Regions from separate parts of the Agrococcus chionoecetis genome, predicted to be linked through region 3. Evidence: predicted binding sites of a transcription regulator. Region 3 holds the regulator's gene; each other region holds the start of a gene.
The links. The regulator LexA, encoded in region 3, represses DNA repair genes until DNA is damaged. The targets are predictions, from matches to a motif close to TCGAACANNTGTTCGA.
Positions count from the first base shown of each region.

Region 1: ABG090_RS12070 (DUF222 domain-containing protein) is a predicted target of LexA. The motif match lies at 2,637-2,652, and genes of this name have one in related genera.
Region 2: ABG090_RS09855 (DUF222 domain-containing protein) is a predicted target of LexA. The motif match lies at 1,276-1,291, and genes of this name have one in related genera.
Region 4: ABG090_RS10375 (DNA polymerase Y family protein) is a predicted target of LexA. The motif match lies at 5,382-5,397, and genes of this name have one in related genera.

Region 1 is NZ_CP156989.1:2,520,145-2,527,977, reverse strand. It holds gene ABG090_RS12075 (transglutaminase family protein) at 1-771, shown strand, start outside; gene ABG090_RS12070 (DUF222 domain-containing protein) at 856-2,589, opposite strand; gene ABG090_RS12065 (DUF2277 domain-containing protein) at 2,810-3,091, shown strand; gene ABG090_RS12060 (Gfo/Idh/MocA family oxidoreductase) at 3,103-4,086, opposite strand; gene ABG090_RS12055 (hypothetical protein) at 4,120-4,755, opposite strand; gene ABG090_RS12050 (hypothetical protein) at 4,926-5,489, opposite strand; gene ABG090_RS12045 (MFS transporter) at 5,560-6,729, opposite strand; gene ABG090_RS12040 (hypothetical protein) at 7,320-7,511, shown strand; gene ABG090_RS12035 (hypothetical protein) at 7,659-7,833, shown strand, end outside.
Region 2 is NZ_CP156989.1:2,048,653-2,056,485, reverse strand. It holds gene ABG090_RS09855 (DUF222 domain-containing protein) at 1-1,242, opposite strand, end outside; gene ABG090_RS09850 (hypothetical protein) at 1,410-2,942, opposite strand; gene ABG090_RS09845 (VanZ family protein) at 3,014-3,556, opposite strand; gene ABG090_RS09840 (low molecular weight phosphatase family protein) at 3,613-4,263, shown strand; gene ABG090_RS09835 (glycosyltransferase) at 4,269-6,143, shown strand; gene ABG090_RS09830 (DUF6270 domain-containing protein) at 6,174-6,917, opposite strand; gene wecC (UDP-N-acetyl-D-mannosamine dehydrogenase) at 7,159-7,833, shown strand, end outside.
Region 3 is NZ_CP156989.1:1,748,313-1,756,145, reverse strand. It holds gene ABG090_RS08490 (regulatory protein RecX) at 1-85, shown strand, start outside; gene ABG090_RS08485 (hypothetical protein) at 167-679, shown strand; gene miaB (tRNA (N6-isopentenyl adenosine(37)-C2)-methylthiotransferase MiaB) at 750-2,249, shown strand; gene miaA (tRNA (adenosine(37)-N6)-dimethylallyltransferase MiaA) at 2,246-3,154, shown strand; gene dapF (diaminopimelate epimerase) at 3,151-4,029, shown strand; gene ABG090_RS08465 (methyltransferase) at 4,013-4,618, opposite strand; gene hflX (GTPase HflX) at 4,646-6,145, shown strand; gene lexA (transcriptional repressor LexA) at 6,213-6,836, opposite strand; gene ABG090_RS08450 (hypothetical protein) at 7,092-7,487, shown strand; gene ABG090_RS08445 (histidinol-phosphate transaminase) at 7,561-7,833, shown strand, end outside.
Region 4 is NZ_CP156989.1:2,166,906-2,174,738, forward strand. It holds gene ABG090_RS10365 (amidohydrolase family protein) at 1-139, shown strand, start outside; gene ABG090_RS10370 (error-prone DNA polymerase) at 295-3,690, opposite strand; gene ABG090_RS10375 (DNA polymerase Y family protein) at 3,812-5,371, opposite strand; gene ABG090_RS10380 (chaplin family protein) at 5,532-7,481, opposite strand; gene ABG090_RS10385 (hypothetical protein) at 7,563-7,833, opposite strand, start outside.

The sequences.
Region 1 (7,833 bases), 770 kb from region 3:
CGCATGCTGCCGTCGACGAGCGACGGCCAATTCGTCATCTACTCGAACCTCGACATCCGCCCCAACACCTCGGTGAACTCCTACGAGGACTACTGGGGCACGACGGTCGTGTCGTTCGACGTGCTCGCTCCGCACACCGAGCTGCAGCTCACGGCGACGAGCCTCGTCGAGGTGCGGCCGAAGCTCATCGGCGGCCGCGAGCTCACCTGGGACCAGGTCGAGAAGGTCGGCCAGCGCGCGACGCAGTACGTCGAGCAGCTCGTGCAGACCGATCGCACCCGCCCCACCGACGACCTCGTGCGCGCGGCGCGGGAGATCAAAGCGACGTCGGAGACGCCCGGTGAAGCCGCGGCTGCGATCTCTCGCATGATCGGCGAGGAGATGGAGTACATGTCGGGCGTGACGCACGTGCACACGCTCGCCTCGGAGGCGTGGCCGAGCCGCAAGGGCGTGTGCCAGGACATCGCGCACATCACGATCGGTGCGCTGCGCGCGGTCGGGATCCCGGCGCGGTACGTCTCCGGCTACCTGCACCCGAAGCCGAACGCGCAGATCGGCGAGACCATCCGCGGTGAGTCGCACGCGTGGGTCGAGTGGTTCACGGGTGAGTGGAACGCGTGGGATCCGACCAACCTGATCGACATCGGCGAGCGGCACGTGAAGGTCGGCCTGGGGCGCGACTACAACGACGTGCCCCCGTTGCGCGGCGTCTACGCGGGTGCCGCGAAGAGCCAGCTGTTCGTCTCGGTGGAGATCACCAAGGAGAGCTGAGCGCGGCGCGCCCCGGCATCGGACCGCGTCACGCGTCGAAACGGGTTGCCCGGCGATTCCCGCCACGCGGCGACACGACTCACGTCACAGGCGCATGACGATGGTGTGCGCGGGATGGTGATCGATCGGCGACACCCGCCGCCCGCGTCGACGGCTGGACGACAGGCGAAGCCGCAACTGGCGCTGGGACTGATCGCTGCTGCGTGCGCGCCGCCCACCGGCCTGGCGGGCTCGTCCGAACGCTGTGCTTTCGTCGAGCCGCCGCGACGGCGTCGCGTCGCGCGCCCGTTTCAGGGGTGCCTCTGGCAGTTTGATCGCGAGTGGCGGCGGCGCGGCGTGCGCCACCGTTGCGTGTCGACCAGTGGTGATCGAGTCGGGAGCGATCGAGTCAGGAGAGATCGCATCGAGCGTGCGCGGATCGGGAGTGCGCGGTGCGACTCCCGAGCGCCGGTTGCGGGCGTAGCGGTCAGCAGGGCGCAGCTGAGCAACGACCCGCCAGTCGCCGGGAGTGCCGACGACGAGTAGCCGGCCGGCATGCACCTCGTGGTGGCAGTGGCTGCAGAGCAGGATGCCGTTGCTGACGTCGGTAGGGCCGCCGTGCTGCCACCAGACGACGTGATGCGCTTCGGTCCAGGCGACTGGGAAGCCGCATCCCGGAGTCGCGCAACCGCGGTACTTGACAGCGAGCGCACGACGTTGCGCGCGGTTGAACGTGCGCTGCTCGCGCCCGAGGTCGAGCAGATGCCCCTCGGCGTCGAAGAGGGCACGCTGCACGACGGCGTTGCACAGCAGTCGATCCACCGTCTCGATCGGCACGATCGCACCGGTGTGCTCGATGGTGAGCGTGCGGTCGGCGTGCTCCTGGTTCCGCTGGTAGGCGTCGAAGGCTTCGATGCTGCCGTTGAAGACGAGCCTCGGCACTTCGCCGCCGGCGACGGGCGCCTCACCGGATGCGGCGTGCGCCTCGATGATGGACATGATGATGTCGTGCCGCTTCTGCTGCGGTGTGCGGTCGTCGATGTCCGCCAGGTCGTTGTCGGGGGCGTCCCCCGCGGCTGCGTCTGCCGGCTCGTCGTCGGTGAACGCGACCTTGCTGCGCGGCGATTCGTACGCATCCGTCAGTGTCTTGAGGGCCGAGCCCGACTCGGCCGGGCTGAAGATCTCCAAGCGCCACACGCCGTCGCGTCGCTGCCACACGCGGGCCGAACGAAGGTCGCGCTGCCGTTCGCTGTCAGGCAGCACGCCGTCGGGGTCGAGCACTGCCACGTAGGCGCGCGCCTGGGTGACCAGCAGTTCCGGCACCAACGGTGAGTCGGGGTCGGTTGCCGCATCCACAAGGCAGCCCTCCGCCCACGCCAACTGGTCAAGATCGGCGCGCGGTGCCGCGGGTTCGAGCGTGGTCAGGATGGCTCGAGCCTGAGCGAGCGAGAGGTCGCCGTCGTCGAGTGCGCGCGCCACGCGCGGATACTTGACCGCGATGACTTGGCCGGTGAGGCTCACCGGTGCAGACGTGCCGGCGGCCATCGACATGAGCTCGGCCGCGTCGCGGCTGCGAATGCCGAACGCCGATGCGATCGCTGCCCGCGCATTTCGGGCGCCCAGCACCCGGCAGATGGAATCGTCGTCCGAGCCCTTGGAGCGCTCCGCGATCGCTCCTGCCAGCCGCACCTGCTGTGCCTCCAACAACCTGGCTGCGGCAGCCGTGAGAGCGAGCAGGTCGGCCACCTCCTGGTTCGAAGCGGTGGAGAGCGAGTCGGCATCGACGAATGCCGCGCGGACTGCCGCGACTGCCGCTGCTGCTCGCTCGCTCCTGATCACCGTCGACTCCGTTTCCCTCGCGTCTCGTGGGATGGGAACCCATTCCCTCGAACGTTTGTTCGAATAGGTTAGCGTGCACCGCCGACACGGTGCCGTGCGCGAGCACCGCCTGTGGAGAAGTCACCCTCGCGTGTGTCTCGAGGTGCGGCAGCGCGACGAGGGGCGCGACTGCAGGGGCAGGCACCTGTTGTCGTCGGCGACGCGCGCGTACCGTGAAGCCATGTGCAGGAACATCACCGTGCTCCGCGGCCTTGAGCCCGCCGCGAACGAGACCGAGATCGAGGCCGCCGCCCGGCAATACGTGCGCAAGGTGTCGGGCATCACGCATCCGACTGAGCGCACGAGCGACGTCTTCGAGCGCGCGGTCGCCGAGGTCGCTCACATCACGCAGCACCTGCTCGAGGATCTGCCCGAGCGGCGCCAGCCTCCGAAGACCGTCCCGCCACTGCGACGGCCCGAGGTTCAAGAGCGCATCGCCGCGCGCGAGGCCGCCGCTAGCTGACGGCGCTCGCGTCAGTCCTCGCGTCGCATCTGCCGCGCGATCTCGTCCATCACCCGCATGATGGCGACCGTCTCATCGAGCGGCATGAGCTCGCTCTCGAGCTGCCCGGCGGCGATGCATCGCTCGACCTCGGCGGCCTGGAACTGCATGCCGCGCCCCTCGATCGAGGGCGTGTAGGCCTCCGCAACGGCATGGTGGTCGGATACGTCACGTCGCGTGAACGCCGTGGAGACATAGAACGCGGGGTCGAGCTCGATGACGCCCTTGGTGCCGGCAATGACCGCGCGATTCGAGCCCAGCGTCTCCATTGAGAAGGTGACGGAGGACGAGCCGCCGCCAGCGTGCTCGAGCATCGCGGCCCCGCGGTGGTCGACGTCCTGGTCATCGACGACTCCCGCCGCCTGGATGCGCGTGACGGGCCCGAGGAAGGCACTCGCGAGCGAGACGCAGTAGACGCCCAGGTCGAGCAGCGCGCCGCCGCCCAGCGACGGTTCGATGAGACGGCTGCCGGGGGAGAGGTCGAGCACCTGCGAGTGGTCGGCCGTGATGCTCACGATCTCGCCCAGGTCACCCGCGGCGATGCGGGCCCGCACGGCTTCCATCGTCGGGAGGAAGCGCGTCCACATCGCCTCCATGACAAACACGCCCTTGGCGCGGGCTGCATCGACGATCTGCTGCGCGTCATCGCCCGTGGTGGTGAATGCCTTCTCGATCAGCAGGTGCTTGCCTGCCTCGATCGCGGGCAGCGCGTGCTGCAGGTGGTGCGAGTGGGGCGTGGCGATGTAGATGACGTCGACCTCGGGATCGGCGGCGAGCGCCTCGTAGCCCTCGTGCACGTTCTTGATCGAGTACTCGTCGGCGAACGCCTGCGCGCGCTGCGCATCGCGGCTGCCGACCGCAGCGATGCGGTGGCCTCCCGTGCGCAGGTCACGAGCGAACAGGTGTGCGATGCGTCCGGCACCGAGGATGCCCCAGCCCAGCGAAGAAGTCGTCATGCCGCGACTCTATGACGAAGCCGCGGGCTGAGGTCAACCGCAGCCTGCCGCGCTGGAGTTCGCCGTGCAGTCACCATCGGTCAGCACGGTGTCGACGTCGAAGAGCTTGACGCTCACGCTCGGTGCGTCCACGGGCAGACTGCCCGGCACGGCGAACCACCCGCCGCCAGCATTGACCTCCGCGGTGAAGACGACGGTGACGGATGCGGTCACGTCTTCCCGGTCGGAGTACGTGTGGCTCGTGCTCGTCTCTGTCCACGACTCGTCGGGACCGTTCCAGGGTGCGCCGGATGCTTGGGTCTCCTCGATCGTCCCGTCCCCGTAGTCGAAGCGGTACGAGCTGGGCGTCCACCTGACCTCGATCGGAGCGTCGAACAGTTCGCCGTCGATCGAGTGCGTCTCGGCCGTGGCATAGAAGTTGGTCGGCGTACCGACGACTCCCCACCCCTCGGGTTCGACGACAAGCTCGCCGACGAGCGGCCTGAACCGAGCGAGGTCGCTGATGGTGATCACGGGTGTGCCCGCAATCGGCGGCGTGCCCGGGCCACGAACAATCAGCAGGTCATCGCACCGCGCGGCAGCGATTGAGCCAGATGCGGAATCTCGGCAAGCCTGAATCAAGCTGTCCACGTAGTCGTCCCACAGTTGGTCTAGCTCGGTCTGCGTCAATTCGCCCGGAGGCTGAATGCCAGGATCTTCTCGTCCGGAGCAGTCGATTCCGACCTGCGCATAGCCGCCGACGATTCCGCCGACTGGTCCGTCGCACCCGCGGACTACTGGCGAGGGTGATGCCGTCTCGAACAACCCAGCGAAGCCGAGTATGAGAATCAGGCCCGCTACTAGCCGCATCCCGCGAGCTCCGTGTTCGGATCGACCGGGGTCAGATCTGCGACTCGCATCCCCGACTCATCGTGCTTCACAGTGAAGAGCCGAGGCTGTCGCGGCTCGCCGCCAGTAACGGGTTCGCCGGCAGCGTTCATTGTCACGACGTTGGAAGTGTCAAGGCATGCGAGCACTTCGATGGTGCCGCTCGCGTCCGACCAATCGTCCCAACGTGTCAAGGCGGGGCTATCAAGGCTGGAGGTGCCGTTGAGCGTCCAGCCCAGGCCAGTGAATTCATCGAGTTCGCTTTGAACTTTCGCGATCGCCTCAGCGGTGGCGACGCGTTGCAGCGCCGCGTCCGAAAGCTCGCCGGTGGCAAAGCCTTCATCGACGAGCCGATAGAACTCGCGCGCGGTGGCGAACGCGTCGTCCAGTATCTCTTGCTCATCGGGCACGCCAGACGCGGCCGGCTCGGTCGCGGAAACACTGGCTGTCTCGACCGGATCCTCCGGCGTGCACCCGACCACCACCAGCGCCGCCACCGCCGCGACGGCGAAGGCTGTCCCGATCCTGCCGATCATGGGGGCAGGCTACGCGAGTGCCAGACAGCGCGGAACGGTCTCTCCACAGGACGCGGCCGCCCGAAGCTGCTCACTCAGCGATCGCTACCTCGGTCGCCTGCCGAGAGCGACTCATCAGCATCAGCGCGATCCCGCTGACCAGCGAGACGACAGCCGTGGCGAGGAGCAGCACTGCTAGCCCCGCTCCCGGGATCACGGCACCTGCGATGGCCGGTGCCACGACCGAGCTGACTGCGCCCACAACTAGGCACGCCGTGAAGGCAGCGCTCGCACGCTCCTGGGCGAGCTCTGCGGTCCAGATCGCGAGCACCGCCGACCCGGTCATGTAGCCGGCGCCGAAGACGACCGCCGAGATCATCGTCGTGATCAGCGAGTCGTCGGCAAAGCCGAGGAGCGCCAGCGCCGCACCGACGATCGCCAAGCAGGCCGCAGCGACTCGCGCCGCTCCGAGGCGCCGGGCGAAGGTTCCGGTGGCGAGGGCAACGATCCCGCTGAAGCCGACGGCCGCGTAGAGCGCGGGCACAGCGACGGCCGGGAGCGATTCGTCGTCGAGCGCATCGGCGGCGTAGGTGAAGTAGATGACGACGACGGCGAAGTAGACCAGCGCATACGAAGCGGGCACCCACAGCGCCCGCACCAGCGAGGCCATGGCAGCGAGTCCGCCTTGGCGCGCTTCCGGCTCGGTCTTCGGCACCAGCCGAAGGTTCAGCAGAGCGGCGGCCACAGCGGCCAGGGCGATGCCTGCCCAGACCAGGCGCCAGTGGCCCACCATGGCCAGTACGGCCAGTCCGCCGAGCAGCACCAGCCCGCCAGTCGTGCCCGTTGTGATGAGCGCCAGCGCCCTCGACTGCTGCTGCCGCGGCACGTCGCGCGTCACGATGTCGGAATAGGGCGCCCACACCAGACCGCCCGCGCTGCCGGCCAGGATGGCGCCGACCGCCAGCAGCCAGGGTGGCTGCGCGACGGTCACGATCAGTGCGCCGAGCGCGCCGCAGACGCCGCCGAGGGTCGTCGGAGCGCGCGAGCCACGCCGACTCGCGAGCCACCCGGCAAGCAGCAGACCGAAGAGATAGCCGACGAACGTCGCGCTCGAGATCAACCCCAGCACCAGCTCCGAGAGGTCCAGCTCCTCCCGGATGTCGGGCAGCGTCAGACCGTAGGCGTAGCGCGCCATGCCGAAGGCGACCCCGACGACCGCCGCGCCAGCCAGTCCGATCCGAGTGCCTGCGGCGAGTGTCATGGTGCCCTCTCATGCCAACGGAACGGAGCCCCCCGGATGCGCAGGGCTTGCGTGCGCGGAGGTCTTTCGCGGGAAGGATGCTAGCTCGTCACAGATGGGGTCAGGCTGGGAGCCCCGCGAAGGGTCGACCCGTAAGTCCCACACGCCACGGCAATTCGCTCGAGAAAGTTCGGCAATGCGCTTGCAATTCCATGCTCGATGCCGATATCTTCGTCATCGCGACCCCCGCGTCCGAACAGAAAGGAGGAGCTCGCGATGTTTGACACGATCATCCAGACCGCTGGAGCCCTTCTTCCGGGCGGAGTCTCCTAGCGGCAGCACGCAGCGGCTGAACGTCGCCGATGCTCTCCCAGCATCGCTTCTGCCAGGCCATCGTTGGCCTGCGACCTCTGCGTGAGTCCCATCACCGCACGCCGACGCCCGGCGGCGACCGGTCGGCCTCGCTTGACGAGGCGACCCGACCGCATTCCGCGATGCACGCATTCGCGTGAATGCAATGCGGCATTCGCCGCGCCATCGATCAGCAATTGATCGCGATTTCAGACGCCCAAATGCAGGGGCGATATCGCTATGCCAGAAAGCAGCACACCATGTCAACCATGTCACTCGCGCTGCCGGCCCCTCGCCGGCTCGCACTGCAGGCATCCCGCGTGCTCGAGCGATGGGCCATGCAGCCCCATCGCGATGAGCAGCAGCAACGCGAGCAGCTCGCCTACGAGGCGGCGCTCGAAGCTCGCGAGCAGCGCAACCTCGACGCGCTCGCGCGCCAGATGCTCGCCTGATGCGCACATCCCGAACGGGGTCGTCCCGCAGCGGACGGCCCCGTTCGCTGTGCCGCGAGGAGCGCTGCGTCCGCGCTCGGAGCGCTCCGAGCCCTCACGCCCTCCTGAACCCATTGACCTTTGAGGCGCGCGGGCTAAGTTGATGCCGTGGCTCGAGCCGAGGAACCGACCGACGCGCCGATGGATGACCCGCCTGCGGGCGACGACACATCCGGTGAGCTGATCGGGGGCGTGATCGGCTCGATCCCCCCGGAGGCGAAGTCGGGTGCCCGAGCCGCCAAGCGCAAGGTCAAGCGAGCCGTTCCGCTCTACCGCGTGCTCA
Region 2 (7,833 bases), 300 kb from region 3:
CGTGATGTGGTGCGCCTCGCACCAGCTGATCGGCGCGCTGCAGCCGGGCGCTCGGCAGCCCTTGTCGCGAGCCGCGAGCGCGCGGCGCTGGGCTCTGGAGAACAGCCGCTGCGTGCGGCCGAGGTAGAGGGGGAGCCCGTCGGCGCCGGTGACGACGGCCTGGATATGCGCGTCGCACATCATCGCCATGGCGATCTCGACCGGCACAGGCTCGCCGGTGCGCTCATCGGTGGCACTCCCACCAGGTTCGCCGTCGAGCGCGGCTCGGTAGGTGGCTTCAGAGAGGTGGAGCACGACCGTTGGCGCTTCGCCGCCGACGCGCGGCGCGTCGCTCTGCTCGACGGCAGTGCTCATCATCGCGATGAGTGCATCGGCCATCTTCTGAGGCCGCGTGCGGTCGTCGATGACGAGCTCGGCCTGCTCGCGCTCCTCGTCGGTGAGGAACACGGGCTTCCGCGGTGAGGTGAACGGGTCCATGGCGGCGACGAGCACTGCTCCCTGATCTGGGGGTAGCGCGAACCGTCCGGCAAGCATGCCGTCGGCCCGGGTGCCGTAGGTGAAGCTGCGCCGCAGCAACTGCTCCTCGTAGCGCGGCTCGACGCCATCGGGATCGAGCCCGTTGCGCCACCTGCGGGCGAGCTTCGCCAGCAGGAGCGGGGTCATCGGCTGTTCGATCACGCCGTCGTCCGCGGGATGCGAGCCGCGTGCGCCGAGCGCCGACGCGGTGAGCGCTCGATCGGCGGCCTCGAGGTCTCCAGGGTTGGCGCGATCGGGCGAGTCGCCGAGGCCATCGATGATCGCGGCGGCCTGGTCGATCGTCACGGTGCCCGTCATGACGGCGTCGCCCAGCGCCGGGAATCGGGCAGGCACGGCTCCGCCCGAGAGAGCCACGCGCGGGCGCAGTGCGGCCGAAACCTCCAAGAGGCGTTTGCCGACCTGGTGCGCGATGCCGAACTCGGTGGTGAGCATGTCGAGCGGGTCGCGGTAGCCGCAGGCCACGGTGAAGCGGTCGTCCTTCGGCAGGCCGTCATGCCGCTTCGTGATGTCGTCGGCGATGCGGATCCGCAGCGCGTCGGTTGCGCGACCGAGGTCGCCGACCAGGCCGACGGCCAGGCGGCGCTGCTCGTCGTCGAGCCGGGGGAGCAGGGCATCGACCACCCCGGCTGCAGCAGCGATTGCGCCGATGGCCTCGTGGAGGGAGACCGCCACGTCGGCCGTCGTGCCGCTCGCCTGCTCCGTCATGATCGCTTCTCCCGTCTTCCTGGGGCGATTTTATCGAACGTACGTTCGATTCGCGCGAACTGTCCACAGGGCTGGGACGGGCGCGCCTCGTGATCGGGGAGCCTGCACGGGAAGGGCCGGCCCGCGCGGCAAGGGAGGACCGGAACGACCCGGGAAGGTGGCCAGACTCAGGGTCGAGCGGGCAGCGCCGCCTCGCCCTCCGCGAGGAAGCGGTAGACGAGCGCGTCGGCGCGCTGCTCCTTCGGCAGCGACAGCGCCGCGACGAGCACCCGTCGCGAGCTGAGCACGGGGGCGGGCGTGGTCGCGAGGTCGTACTCCGAGTAGCCGGTCGCGCCCCACTTCGACATCCGATGCTCCCAGTGGAAGAGGTCGTAGAAGTCGTAGCCGCGCAGCGCATCGACCGAGAACTGCGTCCACCCCATCCACCGCTCGAATTCCGCGACCAGCTCGGGGTCGCGGGCGAACGGCGAGGCCGTGAACTTGCTCGCGAGCAGCTCGGGGCGCAGCTCGCGATCCGCCGTGTTCGTGTACATCCCGGTGATGATCGCCCCGCCGACACCGAAGATCGTCGCCGCCTTCGCGGGCGCGGCCAGGTAGAGCGCGTTGGCGAGCGCCGCGTAGCGCTGGTAGGTGGGGAAGGTCGCGTTGTAGAGCGCCGCGAACGGCGACGTCGGCGACATCGGTGGCACGTCGATCGCCATGTGGTGCAGGCCGGCGGATGCCGCGATGCGGCTGGCCGTCAGCAGGTCGTTGCGGGTGCTCTTCTGCGGCCGATGCAGCGCGTGGTAGGTCAGCGCGACCGCGTCGGCGCGGCGCAGGTCGATGAGACCGGCCTCCAGCACGGCGCGCGAGTCGCGGCCCGCGGTGAGCGTCAGCACGGTCGCGTCCTCGACCGAGATCCAGTTGCGCACTTGCTGCTGCAGCGCATCCCTGAATCGGGTGGCCGCCTCGAGGGCGGGCAGCTCGACACGATCGGCACGCGGCCAGAACCGCTCGTGGGTGATGTCGCTGCCACGGATGGTGAGGCGCGCGTTGGCATAGACCTGGCCGACGCCGTCGTGGCTGGTGATGAGGCCCGGCAGCCACTTGCCCGCCGACTCTCGGTAGTCGGGGTGCGACATCACCCAGCGCACCCGCGAGCTGTCGAGCCCGCCGGTCAACTGGGAGAGGATCTCGGTGTGCGATGCGAGCGCGATGCCCGATGCGCCGCGACGCCAGAAGACAGAGCGCGTCGCGAGCGGGTCGCCGTAGACGTCGAGTCGGTCTCCCCGGGCGACGAGCACGACGTAGCGGCCGGAGATCCACGCGATCGTCTCGTCGAGCGCATCGGTCTGGGCTGCGACACCGCGCGCCTGGGTGACCGCCCGCACGATCCGGTCGGCGACCGTGCGTCGCCGGGTCGGGCCAGCATCGTCGAACGCGTGCCCCAGCACGAGCACCTCAGCTGCCGGAGAGGAGGATCGCTGCCGCTCGAGATCCGGATCGAGGCGCACGTGCCAGCGGCCGACGCTCGCGTGATCCCAGTACTCGTGCGGCGCGAAGGGCGTCGAGCCGTCGGTGACGACGAATCCCTTCGCGAAGGTGTTCTTGTAGCCCCACACCTTGAACGCCGGCCGCAGCTGGTGCTCTCGCTGGTGCAGCTCGCGCACCGCTTGCCGCCGCTGGCGCTCGCGGTGCTTGCCGAGCAGTGCGTCGAGCATGTGGCGTCCCATCGTGGGCTTTGTGACCGGTCGCTGCGCAACCGGTGTCTGCGACCGAGGCTAGCGAAGCGTCAGCGCGCGAGGCCCGCGCGACGCCGCGCGGAGCGACGACGCGCCGCGCGCACGATCGCCTCGATGGCGACCGCGATGAGCACGCCGATCACGGCGCCGGCAGTGTTCGCCACGACATCCTTCGCCGAGGCCACGCGCCCCGACAGCAGCACGTGCTGCACGAGCTCGATGCCGACCGTCGCCGCGAGGCAGAGCGCCAGCGCGAGCCACCAGCGGCGGGCGCCGAGCAGGAATACGAGCAGCGCGGCCAGCGGCACGAACATCGCGACGTTCGCGAGCACCTCGAGCCGCGTCCAGTAGACCCACTCGAGCATCTCGCGCGCGTGGAACCACTCGATGCCCTGCAGCACGCGCGGCTTGAAGCGCAGCAGCAGGTGTGAGGGCCAGAGGGTGAGCAGAGCCACGACCGGCAGCGCCAGCAGCAGCCCAATCGCGCCCACGCGACGCAGCGGCGCCGATGACCGGGGAACGAAACGCACCGAGACCCCGGGCGCGCCAGCAGCGCCATCGCGCCGCGATGCGGGGGGATCGATGCTGCTCATGCCTCGATTCTCCCGGTCCTGGCTGTGGCCCGCTCGGTGGCGGCTAGGTTCGAGCCATGTGCCGTCACCCAGAAGCGAGGCCACCGCACGAGGGACCCTTCCGCATCCTCACGGTCTGCACCGGCAACATCTGCCGTTCGCCGCAGGCCGAGCAGCTGCTGCGGGCGCGGCTGCCGCAGGCGGTGCCAGGCGCCGGCGAGTCGATGCTCGAGGTCACGAGCGCCGGCACGATCGCGCTCGACGGCAACCCGATGGAGCGCGACGCGGCAGCCGAGGCGATCCGGCTCGGCATCGCCGACACCGAAAGCCATCGGGCGCGACGGCTGCGGACCGCGCAGATCGAGCACGCCGACCTCGTCGTCGCGCTCGCGACCGAGCATCGCGGTGCCGTCGTCCGCGCGGTGCCGTCCGCGCCCCGGCGCACCTTCACGCTCATCGAGTTCACGCGCCTCGTTGAGATGCTCGCGGACGACCGTGCTTCTGGCCGGGTGGTTCCGCCCGGCACCGATGGTGCGGTGGCGTTCCTGCGCCGCGTCGTCGAGGCCGCTGCAGATGCGCGCGGCCTGCTGCCGCTCGCCGCGACGAGGGAGATCGACGTCGACGATCCGTATGGCAGATCCGCGCGCGCCTACCGGCGGTCGGCGGATGCGGTGGCCGAGCACGTCGATCGGCTCGGCATCGCGCTCGGCGCGCTCGCGAGAAGATAGAGAACGTGAAGCCCCTCAACACCCTCCGCACCGGCCTGTGGCACCTGCGGAAGGGCGGCGTGCAGCAACTGCAGGATTGGCGACTGCGCCGCACGATGACGGAGCGGAACGGCGCCAGCGGGCGTGCGCGCGACCTGGCGACCGAGATGCCCGTCTGGCCGGTCGCCGACCGCGGCACGCGCCGCCCACACCTGCGAGTCGGCACCATCATGGACACCTTCTCGGCCAGTGCGTGGGGCTACGAGTTCGACCTCGTCGAGCTGCAGCCGAAGGCGTGGCAGGAGCAGCTCGCGCAGCATCCGATCGACCTCTTGTTTGTCGAATCGGCTTGGTCGGGCTCCCGCGGCGCGTGGAAGTTCCAGCTCAGCGGCCCGAAGGCACCGCCCGAGGCGCTGCGCGCGCTCGTCGCACACTGCCGCGAGCAGGGCATCCCCTCGGTGTTCTGGAACAAGGAGGATCCGCCGCACTTCGACGACTTCCTCGAGACCGCGCGCCTCTTCGACCGAGTGTGCACGACCGACGCCAACCTGCTCGACCGCTACCAGGAGGCGCTCGGCCACGACCGCGTCGACGTGCTCGGCTTCGCCGCGCAGCCGGCGCTGCACCACCCGATGCGGCAGCAGGGGCTGCATCAGGAGCTGGATGTCGCCTTCGGCGGCAGCTACTGGTCGCACAAGTTCCCCGAGCGGCAGGCGCAGATGGATCTGCTGCTGGGCGCTGCCGCCGATGTCTCGGAACGACGCGGCATCGGCTTCGACATCTTCTCCCGGTTCGAGAACGATCCGAAGTATCGCTTCCCGGAGCGCTTCGAGTCGTTCGTGCGCGGCTCGCTCGACTATGACCGGATGCTGAGCGCCTACCGCGCCTACAAGGTGATGCTCAACGTCAACTCGGTCGTCGACAGCCCGACGATGCTTGCGCGCCGCGTCTTCGAAATCCTCGCGAGCGGCACTCCCGTGGTGACGACGCGCAGCCCCGCGGTCGAGCACTGGTTCGACGACTCGGAGATCTCGATCGTCGATGACGAGCAGGAGGCCGCGCTCGTACTGCGCGCGCTCGTTCGGTCACCCGAGCTGCGGGATCGGCAGGTGCATCTGGCGCAGCGACGCATCTGGCGCGAGCACACCTTCTCGCGGCGGGCCACGCAGGTGCTCGAGTCGGTGGGCATCGCTGACACGGCAGCGTGGCGCCGGCCGCGCGTGAGCATCGTCGCGCCGACCATCCGCCCGCATCTCGTGCCCGGCATCATCGCCACGGCCGGCCGCCAGGTCGACGTCGACGTGCAGCTGCTGCTCCTGCTGCACGGCTTCGACGCCGACGACGCCGACCTGCAGGCCATGGCCCGCGAGGCCGGTGTCGCCGAGCTCATCGTGCTGCGCGCCGACCGCGACACGACCCTCGGCACCAACCTCAACCGGCTCGTGCAGGCGAGCAACGGCGACGTGATCGCGAAGCTCGACGACGACGACCTCTACGGCGACCACTACCTGCTCGACTCCTGCTTCGCGCTCGACTACTCGGGCGCCGAGCTGGTCGGCAAGCATGCGCGATACCTCTACCTCGAGTCGCTGGATGCGACGGTGCTGCAGTCACCCGAGCGAGAGCACCGCTGGACCGACCTGGTGGGCGGCCCCACGATGGTCGGACCGCGCGCAACGTGGGAGGCGACGCCGTTCGAGGACCGCACGCTGGGGGAGGACACCACCTTCCAGCGGGCGGTGCTCGCGGCTGGCGGTGGCATCTACAGCGCCGACCGCTTCAACTTCATGCAACTGCGGGCTGCGCGCAGCGGCCACACGTGGCACATCGAGGACGAGCGGATACTGGCGAACGGCGATGTGCACTCGTTCGGGCGTGCGACGGACCACGTCCTGCTCTGACTGCGCTGGTGACCAGCGCTCCGCGATGGGCTACGAAGCCGCAGTGAACCCTGGGAGGCCGTGCACCTCGCGCAGCTGCCGCAGGACCTCGCGGTAGACCTCCGGGGAGTAGTGGAACGGAGCGAGCCCCCAGCGATGGCCGGGGTCTGCCAGCACGAGCTCCTCCGGCAGGGTGATCATCCGGAAACCGTGAGTACGGAGCTCGTCGTAGTAGCGCCGGAAGCGCTGGTTGGCATCCGACGCGCGCACGCCCATGCTCCACGGCGACGGCTTGCCTTCCGTGGTGCGAACCGCCCACGGCACCTCCAGCACCACGGTGCGGTCGAACAGGGCCAATTCCCGCAGCGATGCGACGAACGCGTCGAGCTGCGTACGCCAGAGCGCGAAGTGCTCGTCACTACCGAACGCGAGGTGCTCGGCCTCGTCGAGCCTCGCAGCGACGGAGGGCACCTTGATGGTGTCGATGCTGCGCGTGACGATCGAGCCATCCGCGAAGCGGTGCACGCCGTGGCGCTCATCGGCGAGATCCCAGAGCAGCACGTCGGTCTCGGCGGCGAGTGTTCGAAGGCGGTCGAGCAGTCCGCCAGAAAAATCTGCCTCGATCATGCGCGACTGGAACGCAGATGAGATGTCGGTGAGTTCCGGCAAGTGGTCAGACGCGTTGCTGCCAACCGAGAGCAGGGACTGCCTGGCGATGTAACCCCGGAGATCTACGGCATCGGTAGGAGCGAACTCGATCGTGTCCCGCGCAACGCAACTTCCGTAGACGAGCACGCGGGGACGAACTGGAACGGGATCGGTCACGGAACTCCAACACGGTGGTGCGCCCAAGAGGGCTTGTGGCGATCAAGGATAGGGGAAATCTCTATGCGCTGGATGGGGCCAAGTCAAGCCGCTTCCCTCAGGCGTACCCCAGGACACGCTAAGCGCGATACCCTCGTACCGCTCGCGCTGCAGAACTGACTGCGCGAATGTCGCGAACCAGGGGGACCGTCGGGTGAGTACGCCTTCGTCAATGCAGATCGTCAGCGTCATCGGATTGGGCTATATAGGCCTGCCGACGGCTGCAGTCTTGGCGCAGGCCGGCAAGACGGTTATTGGTGTCGACGTGAAGCAGTCGAACGTCGATGCGATCAATGCGGGTCGCGTGCCGTTCGTAGAGGAGGGCCTTGAGACAGTCGTCGCCGGCACCGTGGCACAGGGGAAGCTCAGTGCGCAGACCGAAACGCCCGAAGCTGACGCCTACATTGTCTCCGTCCCCACTCCGTTCAAAGGCGACCACGAGGCTGATCTCTCTTACATCGAGGCTGCCGCTCGGGGGATCGCGCCGAAGCTGAAGGGCGGCGAGCTGATCGTACTGGAGTCCACTTCGCCACCCGGTGCGACCGAGCAAATGGCCGAAGTGATCCTGAGTGAGCGCTCAGACCTTTCTGATGAGCCAGGTCTCGCGAACTCCCTTTACTTCTCGCACGCGCCTGAGCGAGTGTTGCCTGGCCGCATCATGATTGAGATGGTTGAGAACGACCGTATTATTGGCGGCACCACGGCAGAGGCCTCCGAGATGACCCGCGAGTTGTACGCGAGTTTCTGCAACGGCGAGCTGCTCGTCACCGACGCCAAGACTGCCGAGATGGCGAAGCTCACCGAGAACGCGTTCCGCGACGTCAATATTGCGTTCGCGAACGAGCTC
Region 3 (7,833 bases):
CTTCCTCCAGCGACGCGGCTTCGGCGGGTCCGCGGTGCGCACCGCGATCGAGCGCACCCGTCCGCGGGGCCCGCGCTTCCGCTGAGCAGGCGCAGTGCGGGGAACCTTCGGCCCTGCTGAGCACTCATGCAGTCTCCGCGTGCGCGAAAGGGCTAGGTTTGAGCGCATGAACACCACCAGGATCCTTGCCGGACCGGCAATCGCGGCCGCGGCGCTGCTGGCCCTGACGGGCTGCATCCAGCTGCCCCCGGTCGTCGGCGGCGACGGCACGACCACCGAGCCCTCGACCGACGGCGGCTCCACCGACGGCGGCACCACCGATGGCGGCACCACCGATGGCGATACCGGCTCCGAAGATCTCGCTGGCACGACCTGGACGGGCGGTGAGCTCGGTCCCGATGGCGAGACGTTCGCGGCCATGGAGTTCACGCTGAACGCCGACGGCACGGTCGACATCAGCGACTGGAACAACGGCGACGGCGGTCCGTTCGACAGCCCCGCCGACGTCTGGTCCGGCGATCCGAGCAACCTGTCGATCACCATCACCGAACTGGCCGATCAGAACACCCAGGACGAGGCGTTCGACATCACCTTCACCGGCACCGCCACCGAGGGAGTGATGAGCCTCACGGGTGATGGGCCCGACGGCACCTGGATGCTCACCGCGACCGAGGGCTGACGCCCGAGTACGAGCAGCAGCCGCCCGCGAGCGCCGGGCGGCTGCTGCGCGCGCCGGTACGATGGAGCCCATGCTCAGCACGCTCGCGCCGCGCACCTACGAGGTGAAGACCTTCGGCTGCCAGATGAACGTGCACGACTCCGAACGACTCCGCGGCTCGCTCGAGGCGGCCGGCTACACCGAGGCGCAGGACGGCGCCCCCGACGTCATCGTCATCAACACCTGCGCGGTGCGCGAGAACGCCGGTCAGAAGCTCTACGGCACGCTCGGGCAGCTGGCGAAGACGAAGCGGGAGCGCGACGGCTTCCAGATCGCCGTCGGCGGCTGCCTGGCGCAGAAGGATCGCTCGACGATCGTCGAGCGCGCCCCCTGGGTGGATGTCGTCTTCGGCACCCACAACATCGGCTCGCTGCCGACGCTGCTGGAGCGCAGTCGCCACAACGGCGCAGCAGCGGTGGAGATCCTCGAGGCGCTCGAGGTCTTCCCGTCGACGCTGCCGACGAAGCGCGAGTCCACCTACGCCGGCTGGGTCTCCATCTCGGTCGGCTGCAACAACACCTGCACCTTCTGCATCGTGCCCTCGCTGCGCGGCAAGGAGCGCGATCGGCGCCCAGGGGAGATCCTCTCCGAGGTGCAGGCGCTCGTCGACGACGGCGCCATCGAGGTGACGCTGCTGGGCCAGAACGTGAACTCCTACGGTGTCGAGTTCGGCGATCGGCTCGCGTTCGGCAAGCTGCTGCGCGCCGCGGGCGAGATCGATGGGCTCGAGCGCATCCGCTTCACGAGTCCGCATCCGGCGGCGTTCACCGACGACGTGATCGACGCGATGGCAGAGACGCCGGCGGTGATGCCGCAGCTGCACATGCCGCTGCAGTCGGGATCGGATCGCATCCTGAAGGCCATGCGCCGCTCGTATCGGTCGACGAGGTTCCTCGGCATCCTGGACAAGGTGCGCGAGCGGATCCCGCACGCGGCCATCACGACCGACATCATCGTCGGCTTCCCCGGTGAGACCGAAGAGGACTTCGCCGAGACGCTGCGTGTCGTCGAGGCATCGCGCTTCGCGTCGGCCTTCACCTTCCAGTACTCGATCCGGCCGGGCACGCCCGCCGCGACGATGCCCGACCAGGTGCCGAAGGAGGTCGTGCAGGCGCGGTTCGAGCGGCTCGTCGCGCTGCAGGATCGCATCTCGCACGAGGAGAACCAGCGCCAGGTGGGTCGCGCTGCCGAGGTCATGGTGGCGGCCGCCGAGGGCAAGCGGCACGCGGAGACCCATCGGCTCACCGGCCGCGCCGAGGACAACCGCCTCGTGCACTTCGCCCCGGGCTCGCATCAGCCGCGCCCTGGCGACATCGTCACCGTCGAGGTGACCCAGGCGGCGCCGTTCCACCTGATCGCCGACGGCGAGCCGCTCGCGCTCCGCGCGACGCGCGCGGGCGACGCGTGGGATCGAGCGCAGGCCGACTCGTGCGCGGTGCCCGCGGCCGGCGACGCTCCCGTTCGCGCCGGAGGCCCCGTGTCGCTCGGGCTGCCGGTGCTCCGACCGCAGCCGGTCGCCTCCGAGGCATGACGCTGATCGCCGTGGTCGGCGCGACCGGCACCGGCAAGACGTCGCTGTCGCTCGACGTCGCGGACGCGGTCGTGCGGCTCGGCGGCAGCGCCGAGATCGTGAACTGCGACGCCATGCAGCTCTACCGCGGCATGGACATCGGCACCGCGAAGGCGAGTGTGGAAGAGCGCCGCGGCCATTCGCACCACCTGCTGGACGTGCTGGAGCCGTGGCAGGATGCGGCGGTGGCCGCCTATCGCGAGGCCGCGCTCGCCGCTCTGGACGGCATCGAGCAACGGGGAGCGGTGCCGATCCTGGTCGGGGGCAGCGGGCTCTACGCCTCCAGCGTGCTGTACGACTTCGCGTTCCCCGCGACCGACGAGACGCTGCGCGCCGAGCTCGAGTCGGCGCTCGAGCGCGACGGCGCGGCGGCGATGCACGCTCGCCTGCTCGCCGTCGACGCGGCCGCCGCCGCGGCGATCGGACCGCACAACGGGCGCAGGCTCGTGCGCGCGCTGGAGGCGGTGACGCTCACCGGCATGCCCTTCCGGGTCGGGCTGCCGCCGGAGGAATCGCTGCTGCGGCCGACGGTGATCCAGCACGTGCGCGTGGATCGCGCGGCGCTCGTCGCGCGACTGGACGCGCGGGTGACGCGGATGTGGGAGCTCGGCATCGTGGCAGAGGCGCGCGCTCTGCGCGCCGCGGGCATCGAGCGCGGCTCGACCGCGCAGCAGGCGATCGGCTACCGGCAGGCGCTCGACCAGCTCGACGGCGCCCTCACCGAGGCCGAGGCGATCGCGCGCACGCAGGCGCTGACGCGTCGGTACGCGAGGCGCCAGGTGTCCTGGTTCCAGCGCTACCCGGCATCCCCCGCGACGGATCCGACGGCGATGGCGCGAAAAGCGCTCGATAGCCTGGGCGCATGACACCGCTCGGCACAGGCGCATTCACCAAGGGACACGGGACCGGCAACGACTTCGTGCTGGTCGCCGACCCCGACGGCGCAGCGCCGCTCACGGCCGAGCGGGTGCGGGCGCTCGCCGACCGCCGCTACGGCATCGGGGGCGACGGCGTGATCCGAGCCGTGCGCACCGGTGCCAGCGGCGACCCGACGCTCGACGCCGCGCCCGCGGGCACGTGGGCGATGGACTACTGGAACGCCGACGGCAGCACAAGCGAGATGTGCGGCAACGGCGTCCGTGTGTTCGTGCGGTTCCTGCTCGAGGCAGGCCTCGTGGAGCTCGGCGACGGCGAGGCGATGGACGTCGCCACGCGCGCGGGCCTCAAGCGTGTCATCCGCCAGGGCCCGCTGTTCGCCGTGGACCTCGGTCCGTACGAGCTGGGCGGCGACCGGCTGGTCGCGGCCCACGGCATCGATGTCGCCCGCCCCGGCCTGGACGTGTCGACGGGCAATCCGCACGTCGTGGTCGCGCTGGCGAGCGCCGAGGAGCTCGCCGCGCTCGACCTCCACCGCGCACCCGTGCTCGACCCGGTGCCGGACGACGGGGCGAACGTCGAGTTCGTCGTGCCGGGCTCCATCGCCGATGGCGTCGGCGCCATCCGCATGCGCGTCCACGAGCGGGGCTCCGGCGAGACGCTCTCCTGCGGCACCGGAGCCGTCGCCGCAGCGCTGGCGACCCGGCACTGGTCGGGCGACGCGGCGGATCGCTGGATCGTCGACGTGCCAGGGGGCAGGCTCGAGGTGGAGATCGATGAGCGCGGGCATGCCTGGCTCACGGGTCCCGCAGAGCTCGTCTTCCGCGGTGAGGAGATCGACCGGGGAGTCAGTCAGGCGCCGTGACGGCGATGATCCGGTACGTCCGCTTCGAGTCGGCACGCTCGACATCGAAGCCCTCGAAGCGCTCCGTCAGCCATCGCAGCAGCGAGTCGGCGCCCAGGTGCTTCTGCACCACGAGCCACGCCGTGCCGCCGGGTTCGAGCCGCGGGATCCAGGTCTCGAGCAACTCGTGCAGCTGCGGCTTGCCGATCCGGATGGGCGGATTCGACCAGATCGTCGCGAACCGCACGTCGGTCGGCACCCGGTCAGGAGTCGCCGGGGTGATGTTCGATAGACTGAGCAGCTCGGCATTCCGCTCCACGAGCGAGAGCGCACGGGCGTTGACGTCGACCGCCCAGACATGCGCGGCCGGGGAACGGGTCGCGAGGGTCGCGGCGATGGGTCCCCAGCCGCAGCCGAGATCGAGCAGCTCCCCGGTCTCGGGAGGCGCGGGAACCGCATCCAGCAGCACCTCGGTGCCGACATCGAGTCGGTCCCCGGAGAACACCCCGGTCGCCGTGACCATCTCACGCTCGCGGCCATCGATCGGCACCAGGATCGTCCGGAACGATCTCGGCGCAACGGGATCGGGTGAGAAGTAGTGGTCCGGCACGGACTCGACAGTAGCGAAGGACAGACCATGGCAGAACCGCAGGACACCACCGAGGGCGGAGGGCGCGCGACGGAGCGCATCCTCCGGTGGGCGCAGCCGGCCGACGGCGAGGTGCTCTCGGCGCGCGCGCAGGCGCTGCAGGCCGACCACGGATCGAGCGACAGCGATGGCGCGCAGTACGAGCGCGACGAGCGTGCGGCGCTGCGTCGCGTCGACGGACTGCGCACCGAGCTCGAGGACATCACCGAGGTCGAGTACCGCGAGCTTCGCCTCGAGAACGTGGTGCTCGTGGGCGTCTACTCGGGCAGCGCCACCGACGCGGAGAACTCGATGCGCGAGCTCGCCGCGCTGGCGGAGACCGCCGGCGCGCAGGTGCTCGACGGCGTGCTGCAGCGCAGGCCCAACCCGGATCCGGCCACCTACGTCGGCAGCGGCAAGGCGGATGCGCTGGCCGAGATGGTGAAGGAGCTCGGTGCCGACACGGTGGTGGCCGACAGCGAGCTCTCGCCCAGCCAGCGACGTGCGCTGGAGGACCGGGTCAAGGTGAAGGTCATCGACCGCACCGCCGTGATCCTCGACATCTTCAGCCAGCACGCCAAGAGCCGCGAGGGCAAGGCGCAGGTCGAGCTCGCGCAGCTGGAGTACCTGCTGCCGCGACTGCGCGGCTGGGGCGACTCGATGTCGCGCCAGGCCGGTGGTCAGGTCGGCGGGCAGGGCGCAGGCATGGGCTCGCGCGGACCGGGTGAGACGAAGATCGAGCTCGACCGTCGCCGCATCCACACGCGGATGGCACGGCTGCGCAAGCAGATCAAGGGCTTCGCGCCCGCGCGCCAGGCGAAGCGCGCCAACCGCGACCGGTTCGAGGTGCCGGGCGTGGCGATCGCGGGCTACACGAACGCCGGCAAGTCGTCGCTGCTGAACCGGATCACCGGTGCGGGCGTGCTGGTGGAGAACGCGCTGTTCGCGACCCTCGACGCCACCGTCCGCCGCGCGGTCACGCCGGACGGGCGCGAGTTCACCATCGCCGACACGGTCGGCTTCGTGCGCAACCTGCCGCACCAGCTGGTCGAGGCGTTCCGCTCGACGCTCGAGGAGGTCGCCGAGTCGGAGCTCATCGTGCACGTCGTCGATGCCAGCCACCCCGACCCCGCTTCGCAGATCGCCACGGTGCGCGATGTGCTGGGGGAGACGGGCGCGCGCACCATCCCGGAGATCGTGGTGTTCAACAAGGCCGACCTGATCGGTGATGACGAGCGACTGGTGCTGCGGGGACTGCAGCCGGACGCCATCTTCGCCTCGGCACGCACGGGCGCCGGCGTGGACGAGATCCTCGCGCGCATCGCCGAGCTGCTGCCGAGGCCAGAGGTGCCGGTGTCGCTGCTGGTGCCCTTCGAGCGCGGCGATGTGATCGCCATGCTCCACGACCGCTTCGACGTCGTGAGCGAGCGCTACGAGGAGGCCGGCACGCGCATCGATGCGCTGGTCTCCGACGCCGTGCTCGACCAGCTCGCCGAGTTCCGCATCTGACACGCGGTCCCACGACAGGAGGCGCCGAGCCGCGTGAGCGGTCCGGCGCCTCGTGTCGTCTCGGGGCTCAGATGGAGCGCAGCACCGCCACGACCTTGCCCAGCACCTCGGCCTCGTCACCCACGATCGGCTCGAACGCGGAGTTGCGGGGCAGCAGCCAGGTGTGGCCGTCGCGCTGCTTGAACACCTTCACCGTGGCCTCCTCGTCGAGCATCGCCGCCACGATGTCGCCGTTGACCGCATCGCGCTGCTGTCGCACCACGACCCAGTCGCCGTCGCAGATCGCAGCATCGATCATCGAGTCGCCGACCACCTTGAGCATGAAGAGGTCGCCGCCGCCGACGAGCTCCTTCGGCAGCGGATAGACCTCGTCGATCTGCTCCTCGGCGGTGATCGGGATGCCGGCTGCGATGCGGCCGACCATCGGCACGAAGGTCGCCTGCTCCATGCTGCCCACAGACGGGTCCAGCTCGTCGGGCACGAGCACCTCGATCGCACGCGGGCGCGCAGGGTCGCGGCGGATCATGCCGGCGAGCTCGAGCTGCCCGAGCTGGTGCGTCACGCTCGAGAGCGAGGAGAGCCCGACCGCATCGCCGATCTCTCGGTAGCTCGGCGGATAGCCGCGCTGGCGCACCGCCTTCTGGATGACCTGCAGGATGGCCTGCTGCTTCTCGGTCAGCTGCCTCGTCATACCGCTCCGCTCCCGTCGCTCCGGTGCCGCCCGGTGCCCGAGACGGGCGTGTGGGTGGCCTGGGATTGACTGCTCCTGGTTCGAAAGCGTATCCGACAGGGCGCTCGAATCAAACGGATGTTCGAGCGTGTCGTGGAGAAAACCCGCAAAAGGGCTTGACGCATCCGAAGAATCGAAGATAGGTTCGAAACAGAGATTCGCAGGCGGTGCTCCCGGCCGAGCATCGCCTGCGGATCCCAATCGGAAGGAGCAACGATGACTGCCATCGCCACCACCGCATGGATCCCCGCCGCGACGCCCGTCGCGACGCCCGCCGCTCCCGCAGCTCGCAGTCGGCTCCGCATGACCGTCCGCGGTCGCCGTGCGCTGGCGCTGCTCGTCGCCGCCCCCGTCATCGCCACCGGCGCACTCGCCGGCGTCGGCGTGCTGGGCGACGCCCTCGCTGGGGCGGTCGCCTCCTCGACCAGCGGCTCCGTCGACTTCGAGTACGTCACCGTCATGCCTGGCCAGTCGCTGTGGCAGATCGCGCACGCCATCGCGCCCGAGGCCGACCCGCGCGACGTGATCGCGGAGATCGAGATGCTCAACGGCATCGGCGGCGCCATCCAGCCGGGCGAGCAGCTCGCCATCCCGACCCACTACACGAGCTGACGCCGCACACCGCCAGACCGCAGGCGTGCTGCCCGCGCGTGCAGGAGATCAGACAGCGTCCTAGGCTGGTGCAGTGACGAGTCTCGACGACCTGCCCATCCGCGCCGACCTGCGCGGCCTGACGCCCTACGGCGCACCGCAGCTCGAGGTTCCCGTGCGGCTCAACGTCAACGAGAACGCCTACCGAGTGCCGGAGGCAGTGGCCCTCGACATCGTCCAGGAGATCGCTCGTGCGCTGCCGGAGGCCAACCGGTACCCCGACCGCGAATTCGACGTGCTGCGCCAGGGCTTCGCCGACTACCTCGGCCGCGGCCTGACTGCCGAGCAGATCTGGGCGGGCAACGGC
Region 4 (7,833 bases), 420 kb from region 3:
CGACGCGGTGGGCCGCGCCGACCTCGGTCGCTTGGCCGTGGGTGCGCGCGCCGACCTGGTGTCGCTCGACGACGAGCTCGCGGTGCGCGGCGTCTGGCGTGACGGGGTCGCGGTCTCGGGGCACGTTCCGGTCTCGTGACGCGTGCGGCTGCGCCGCCCGCTCCTCGACCTACGAGGTCACCCCCGCCGCTGGTCGAGGAGGCGACGGCCCGCACTCCGTAGGTCGAGGAGGCGGCGGCCCGCAGGGACGCCGCCGTCTCGAGACCGAAGGCACCCACGATCCGTTCCGCCGGGCTACTGGAAGTCGCGGGAGCGGGGGCTCGGCACGTCGAAGCGGTCGAGCCGGTCGGCCAGCAGCGCGATCACGCCCTCGGGCGTGCGCTGCAGCATCCCCCGCACGATCAGGGCCGGCGCATGCCTCGCCACCTGCCGCGCATGCGCCCACAGCCCCTTCGAGATGATGACGTTGAGCATCCCCGTCTCATCCTCCAGGTTCATGAACGTCACCCCCTGCGCCGTGCTGGGTCGCTGCCGGTGCGTCACGATGCCTGCCGCCTGCACCCGGCGCCCCTCCTCCGCCTGCGCCAGAGCGGCGATCGGCAGCACGCCGCGCCCATCGAGCATGCCTCTCGCGTAGCGCACCGGGTGGTCGCCGGGGGTCACGCCAGTCGCCCAGACGTCGAGCGCCACCTGCTCCTCGGCGCTCAGGATCGGTAGCAGCGGCGGCTGCAGGCTCACCTGCGAGCCCTCGAGCTGGTCCTCGCGCTCGGTCGAGGCGGGGCCGGCGAGCCACAGCCCTTCACGGCGGGTCACCCCCAGCCCTTCGAGCGCGCCGGCGGTCGCGAGCGCCTCGAGCTCGCCGCGGTCGAGGTCGGCCCGCCGGGCCAGATCATGGATGTCGCGCAGCGGCGCCGCCTCCCGCGCCGCGACGATGCGGTTGGCGGCCGCCGCGCCCACGCCCGTGACGCTCGACAGGCCCATCCGCACCGAGAAGGCCCCATCGCGGCGGTGCCGGTTGCGCATCGCGAGGGTCTCGGAAGCCACGGGCGGCACGGGCGGCTGTTCGCGCGCCAGGCAGGCGTCGTCGCCGCCGGCCGCGCACCCGTTCGGTTCGAGCCCGGCGTCGATCGCGGAGCGCACCACGTCGGGCCGCAGCGTCTCGACCCCGTGCCGCAGCGCATCCGCCGTCAGCGTCTGCGGCGACCAGAACCCCATCGGCTGGCTGCGCAGCAATCCGGCAAGGAACGCCGCCGGGTAGTGCAGTCGCATCCACGACGACGCATAGACGAGCTTCCCGAACGCGAGCGAGTGGGACTCGGCGAACCCGAAGCCGGCGAACGCCTCGATCTTGCGGTAGATCGACTCGGCGACATCCGGCTCGACGCCGTTGGCCGCCATGCCGGCGAACAGCTTCGCCTTCAGCGCCGCGATCCGATCGAGTGAGCGCTTCGAGCCGATCGCGCGGCGCAGCTGGTCGGCCTCAGCGGCGTCGAAGCCGCCCACCGCGACCGACATCTGCATCAGCTGCTCCTGGAACAGCGGCACGCCGAGCGTGCGCTCGAGCACAGGGATCAGGAGCGGATGCGGGTAGGTGATCGGCTCTGCTCCCGTGCGGCGGCGGATGTAGGGGTGCACCGCGCCACCCTGGATCGGCCCGGGTCGGATGAGCGCGATCTCGACCACCAGGTCGTAGAAGCAGCGCGGCTTCAGGCGCGGCAGCGTCGCCATCTGCGCCCGTGACTCCACCTGGAAGATGCCGACGGCATCCCCCTCGCAGAGCATGTCGAAGACGCCGGCTTCCTCGACGGGGATCGACGCGAGCGTCCACGACTCGCCCAGCTGCTCGGCTGCGAGCGCCATCGTGTGCGACAGCGCGCTGAGCATGCCGAGGCCCAGCAGGTCGAACTTCACGAGCCCCATCCACTCGCAGTCGTCCTTGTCCCACTGCAGCACCGTGCGGCCGGGCATGCGGGCGGGCTCGATCGGGCAGACCGAGCCCACCGGCTCCTCGGTGAGCACCATGCCACCGGAGTGGATGCCCAGGTGGCGGGGCGCGTGCAGGAACTCGCCAGCGAGCTCGACGACGGCGTCGGGGATGCCGGGGGCTTCGGCCTGCGAGCGCGACTCGACCGACTTCGACCAGGCGTTCTGCTGGCCGACCGCGTAGCCGAGCGCCTTCGCGGCGTCGCGCACCGCCGACTTCGGTCGGTAGGTGATGACGTTGGCGACCTGGGCGGCGTTGCGTCTGCCGTACTGCTCGTAGACGTGCTGGATGACCTCCTCGCGGCGGCCGGCGTCGAAGTCGATGTCGATGTCGGGCTCCTCCTCGCGCATCATCGAGATGAAGCGCTCGAACGGCAGCCGGTAGCGGATCGGGTCGACGGCGGTGATGCCGAGGATGAAGCAGACGGCGCTCGCGACGGCGCTGCCGCGGCCCTGGCAGAGGATGCCTCGATCGTGCGCGAACTCGGCGATCTCGAACACGATCAGGAAGTAGCCCGCGAAGCCCTTCTCGTCGATGAGGCCGAGCTCGTGCTCGAGCCGGGCGGCGACCTCGGGGCTCGGACGGCCGTCGACGGCGTCGTAGACGCGGGGCAGCCGCTCGGCGACGAGCGCTCGCAGCCAGCTCATGGGCGTGTGCCCCTCCGGCACCTCGACGTTCGGCAGCCGAGGGGATGCGGCGCGCAGGTCGAAGGCGAGCTCGCGGCCGAGCGCCGCAGCCGTGTCGATCGCACCGGGAAACGCGCGGAAGCGACGGGCCATCACGGTGCCGCTGCGCAGCGAGGGGACGCCGCCGGCCGGCAGCCAGGCGTCGAGCTCGTCGATGGAGCGGCGGGCGCGCACCGCGGCGACCGCATCGCCGAGCCGCTGCCGGGTGGGCGAGGCGATGTGCGCATTCGTGGTGGCGATCACCGGCAGCCCCCGGCGCTCCGCGAGCTCGGCGAGCACCCGGTTGCGCTCGAAGTCGCGCGGGTCGCCGATGTCGCTGAGCTCCACCACGACGCGGTCGCGGCCGAACAGCGACGCGAGCCGATCGAGCTCCGTGCCCGCCGCATCCGCGCCTGCCGCCGCCGAGCCGAGCCGCTCGAACGCCTGCCGCACGCTGCCCTTGCGACAGCCCGAGAGCACCATCCACTCCCCGTTCGCCGTCTCGGCGAGCTGCTCGAGCTCGAACACCGGCCTGCCCTTCTCGCCCGGGCCGTGCATGTCGGAGGTCAGGTAGCCGTCGGTGAGCGCGGTGGCGAGCGCCGTGTAGCCGGCCGGGCCGGTCGCGAGCGCCACGAGGTGACTGCCGTCGGGGTCGGGGATGCCGTGCTGAGGCGCCTCGAGGCCGAGCGTGAACTCGGTGCCGAACACGGTCGGCAGCTCGGCCTCTGCGGCGGCCTCGGCAAAGCGCACGGCGCCGTAGAGCCCATCGTGGTCGACGAGCGCGAGCGCCTCGAGCCCGAGCCTGCGCGCCTCGTTGACGAGCTCTGCCGGGCTGGAGGCACCGTCGAGGAAGGAGTAGTGCGAGTGCGCGTGCAGCTCGGCATAGGGGGTCGTCGCCCCTGGCGCGGGCACGCGGATGCGCGGCCGGCGCGCCTCCTCGAGCTCGGCCGCGACGGCGGTCTTGCCCGCGCTGACGTCGCGGTCGCTGAGGATGCCCTCGAGCTCGCGCCAGGGCATCGACGGGTTGTTCCAGCCAGCCATCCGCTCCCCCTCCGTCCGTCAACCGGTCCAGTGGTCGCGCAGCCGAAATATCGGTCCGCCAGACCACAGGACCGGTTGACGGACGAGAGTCGGGTGGCAGGCGGCAGTGCGGCGTCGATCGTCAGGCATAGCGGCCCTCCGCGAGCCATGCGCCATCGACGTGCAGCAGCACCCACGCCTCGCCCTCGCCGTCGAGCAGCTGCACGCGGTGCACCGTGTCGCCCAGCTCGCGGCGCCGGATCGGCCACGGCCCCGCCCACGCCACGACTCGGCGGCGAGGCGCCGCGGGTGGTGAGAACACGGCGGGGGATGCATCGCGCACGTCGAGCGCACCGGGCTCGACCGAGCGCCCCTCCGCGTCGGTGAGCAGCACCGGCAGCGGCGGCCGGAAGACGACGCTCGGGCGCGGGGCCGGCAGCGCGCCCGGCCATGGCCCGGCGGACTGCACCGGTGCCGCATCCCCCCAAGGCGTGAGCACACCCCGCTCGGCCAGCAGCCGGCCACCACCGGTGGCGGCGGTCAGCACCGCCTCGCGGCCGAGCATGCGCTGCAGCCGTTCGAGCGCGTGCTTGGTGCGGTCGTCGATGTCGCCGCCGCCCCACAGCCCCGGCATGTGCTCGGCGTCGGCGTCGAGGCGCTCGGGGCTCGCCTGCACCTCCACGAGCGCCGAGCCGAGCTCGCTCTCGGTGAGCTGCCACCGCATCCGATCGACGATGTCGCCCGCGCGCAGGAAGCCGGGTTGGCGCCAGAGCCGCTCGCTCACGCGCCCCTCCTCGCCGCGCAGCAGGATGCGGATCTCGCTGCACACCAGCCGCTGCTCCGCCAGCTGCCGCACGAAGCGGTCGACCGGCTCGCGCACCGCGAGCGCCAGTTCGGCGACGCCCTCGATGCCCGGTTCGAAGACGAGCCGCAGGGCCCGCTCCTCGCCCAGCCCCGCCTCATCGATGCGTCGATCGTCGAGCCCGCGGGCGCGGGCGAGCGCGACGAGGCCGGCGGGGCCGAAGCGGTCGCGCACGCTGTCGTCGGGCAGCTGCCCGAAGCCGCCGAGCGTGTGCACCCCGAGGCGATGGAGCATGCTCGGCAGCTCGTCGTCGCCAAGCACGCTCACCGGCAGCGAGCTCAGGAACTCGCGGCTGCGCCCGTCGGGCACGATCGTCTCGCTGCCCGCGCCCACCGCGAGCTCCGCCGTGAAGCGGTCGTCGGCAACGCCGAAGGCCGCAGTCAGCCCGAGTGGCGCGAGCGCAGCGCGCACCGCCTCGAGCGCGCGCGGCTCGGAGCCGTAGAACCTGCTCGCCCCGCGCATCCGGAAGGCCAGCGCACCATCGCCGATGGGCTGCGCCGCCGGCACCACCGCGAGCACCGCGCGCACGACGCGCTCGAAGGCGAGCGCCTCCCCCACCGGATCGGCAGGCGCGAGCGCGAGCATGGGAGACGCCGCTTGCGCATCGCGCACCCGCATGCCGATCCGCACGCCATCGCTGCGAGCCCCGGCATCGCAGGCGACGATGCGCAGGCCGTGCACCACGGCACCCGGCGCGCCGACCTCGCCGCCGGCGGGCAGCGCTCCGGTTTGACGCGCGACGACGACCGGCCAGTCGGGCACGCGGAGCACACCGACGCGGCTGTCCCGCGGCCGCGCACCTCGCGGCTCGGCACCGCGCTCGATCGTCTCGCTGGTCACTCGACCATGATCGAACACACGTTCGAATGGAGTCAAGCGGATGCGGTGTGTCGCTTCGGGCTCGGTTCCGACATTCGTGTCGGGGGTCGATGACGCGCGGCTGCTTGTGGGCAGGCGGAAGCGCGGGGCGCACGGTCGCGCCCCGCGCTCGCCTGCTCGATCAACGCATCGACTGCACGCGACGCGCGCCGATCAGCAGCAGCAGCCCGAGAGCCAGCAGTGCCAGCCCGATCGGGAGCGCCCCGGTCTGGGTCGCCCCCGTCTGCGGCAGCGACGCTGCCCCAGCGGCCGAGCGATCCACGCCCGTTGCGCCAGCGGTGCGATCCAGGACCGAGGCATCGACCTTGCTGTCACCGGAATCGACCGGAGCGTCGGGGTTGCCGGACTCGCCGAGCGCACCCTCCTCGACCTCTTCGCCCGGTGTTCCGGGCTCGACAGGAGCACCCGGCTCCACCGGGGTACCCGGCTTGACGGGCGCGCCCGGCTCGACAGGCGTTCCAGGCACCGGCGAACCAGGCTCGGGCGTCGCCGGCTCTCCAGGCGTGACCGGCGTCTCACCATCGGTGGCTCCGGAGTCGATCGTCGAACCCGAGCTCGTCGCATCGCCCAGCACCGCGACCGCGTTGCCGCCAACGACCACCGGCGCCACAGCACCGATCACCGCCTGCGTTCCGCCGAGCAGGCTGTCATCACCGGACGTCGACGGACCACCCGTCGAACCCACCGCGCCCGACGCGCTCGAACCCGAGCTCGTCGCGTCACCGAGCACGGCAACCGCGTTGCCACCGGCGACGACCGGCGCCAGCACATCGGCGACGACCTGCGTCCCGCCGAACAGGCTGTCATCACCCGACGTCGACGCACCATCCGCCGAACCCGAGCCAGCCGAACCCGCCGAGCCCGACGCGCTCGAACCCGAGCTCGTCGCGTCACCGAGCACGGCGACCGCGTTGCCGCCCACGACGACCGGCGCCAGCACATCGGCGACGACCTGCGTCCCACCGAGCACGCTGTCATCACCCGACGTCGACGCACCATCCGCCGAACCCGAACCAGCCGAACCCGCCGAACCCGACGCGCTCGAACCCGAGCTCGTCGCGTCACCCAGCACCGCGACCGCGTTGCCACCGACGACGACCGGCGCCAGCACGTCGGCGACGACCTGCGTCCCACCGAGCACGCTGTCATCACCCGACGTCGACGCACCATCTGCCGAACCCGAACCAGCCGAATCCGCCGAGCCCGACGCGCTCGAACCCGAGCTCGTCGCGTCGCCCAGCACCGCGACCGCGTTGCCACCGACGACCACCGGCGCCACAGCACCGATCACCGCCTGCGTCCCGCTGAGCACGCTGTCATCACCCGACGTCGACGCACCATCCGCCGAACCCGAGTCAGTCGAACCCGCCGAACCCGACGCGCTCGAACCCGAGCTCGTCGCATCGCCCAGCACCGCGACCGCGTTGCCGCCGGCGACGACCGGCGCCAGCACATCGGCGACGACCTGCGTCCCGCCGAGCAGGCTGTCGTCACCCGACGTCGACGCACCATCTGCCGAACCCGAGCCGTCACTCGTCGCCGAAGCGCTCGAGTCAGAACTCGTCGCGTCACCCAGCACCGCAACCGCGTTGCCGCCGACCGTCACGGGTGCAGCAACATCCGCCACGGCCTGCGAGCCGGACAGCAGCCCGTCATCGCCCGACGTCGCCGCACCAGCGGCGCTGCCAGAGGACGAGGACGACTCCGCCGTCGAGCCCGAGCTCGACGCGTCGCCCAGCACGGCGATCGCATTGCCGCCCACCGTCACCGGTGCATCGACCGCGATGAGCGCTGCGTTGCCCGAGAGCACGCCCCCGATGCCCGACGTGTCGACATCTGCCGATGGTGTCGTCGCGGTCGAGGACGCCGCCGAGTCGCTCGACTCGGCATCGCCGAGTAGCGCGACCGCATTGCCGCCGACCGTGATGGGTGCCGAGAGCGACACCACTGTCTGATTGCTGGATCCGACACCTTCGTCGGTGTCTGTCGCACTGGCGATGCCAGTGCCCGCGGCCCACAGGCCGCCCGCGACCGCTGCTGTGCACAGCGCTCGCCACATGAGGTTGTTCATGGTTCTGCCTTCCCTGATTGGAGTGATCTGCCGTTCCGCACCGGAACGGCTGCATGCCGCGCAAGCGCGGCCGCGGATCGCTCAATCAGGGCTGGCGGTGTGCTCCTCGACGATCGAGGCGGGGGCGCGGTCGTGATCGACTGCGCCCGCCTGCCCGCCCGAGAGCTCGGGCAGCAGGTGGTCATGGATGTCAGCGGGTGACGCCGCCGCCGCGCCGCTCGCGCTGCCCGCGCCTGCGGGCGCAGCAGGTACGGCGGCCGGAGCAGGGGCAGCGGGTTCGCCGATCGGCACCGAACGGTCGATCGATTCGGCTGATTCTGTGACGCCCGGCGGTGTCGCGTCAGGGACGTCG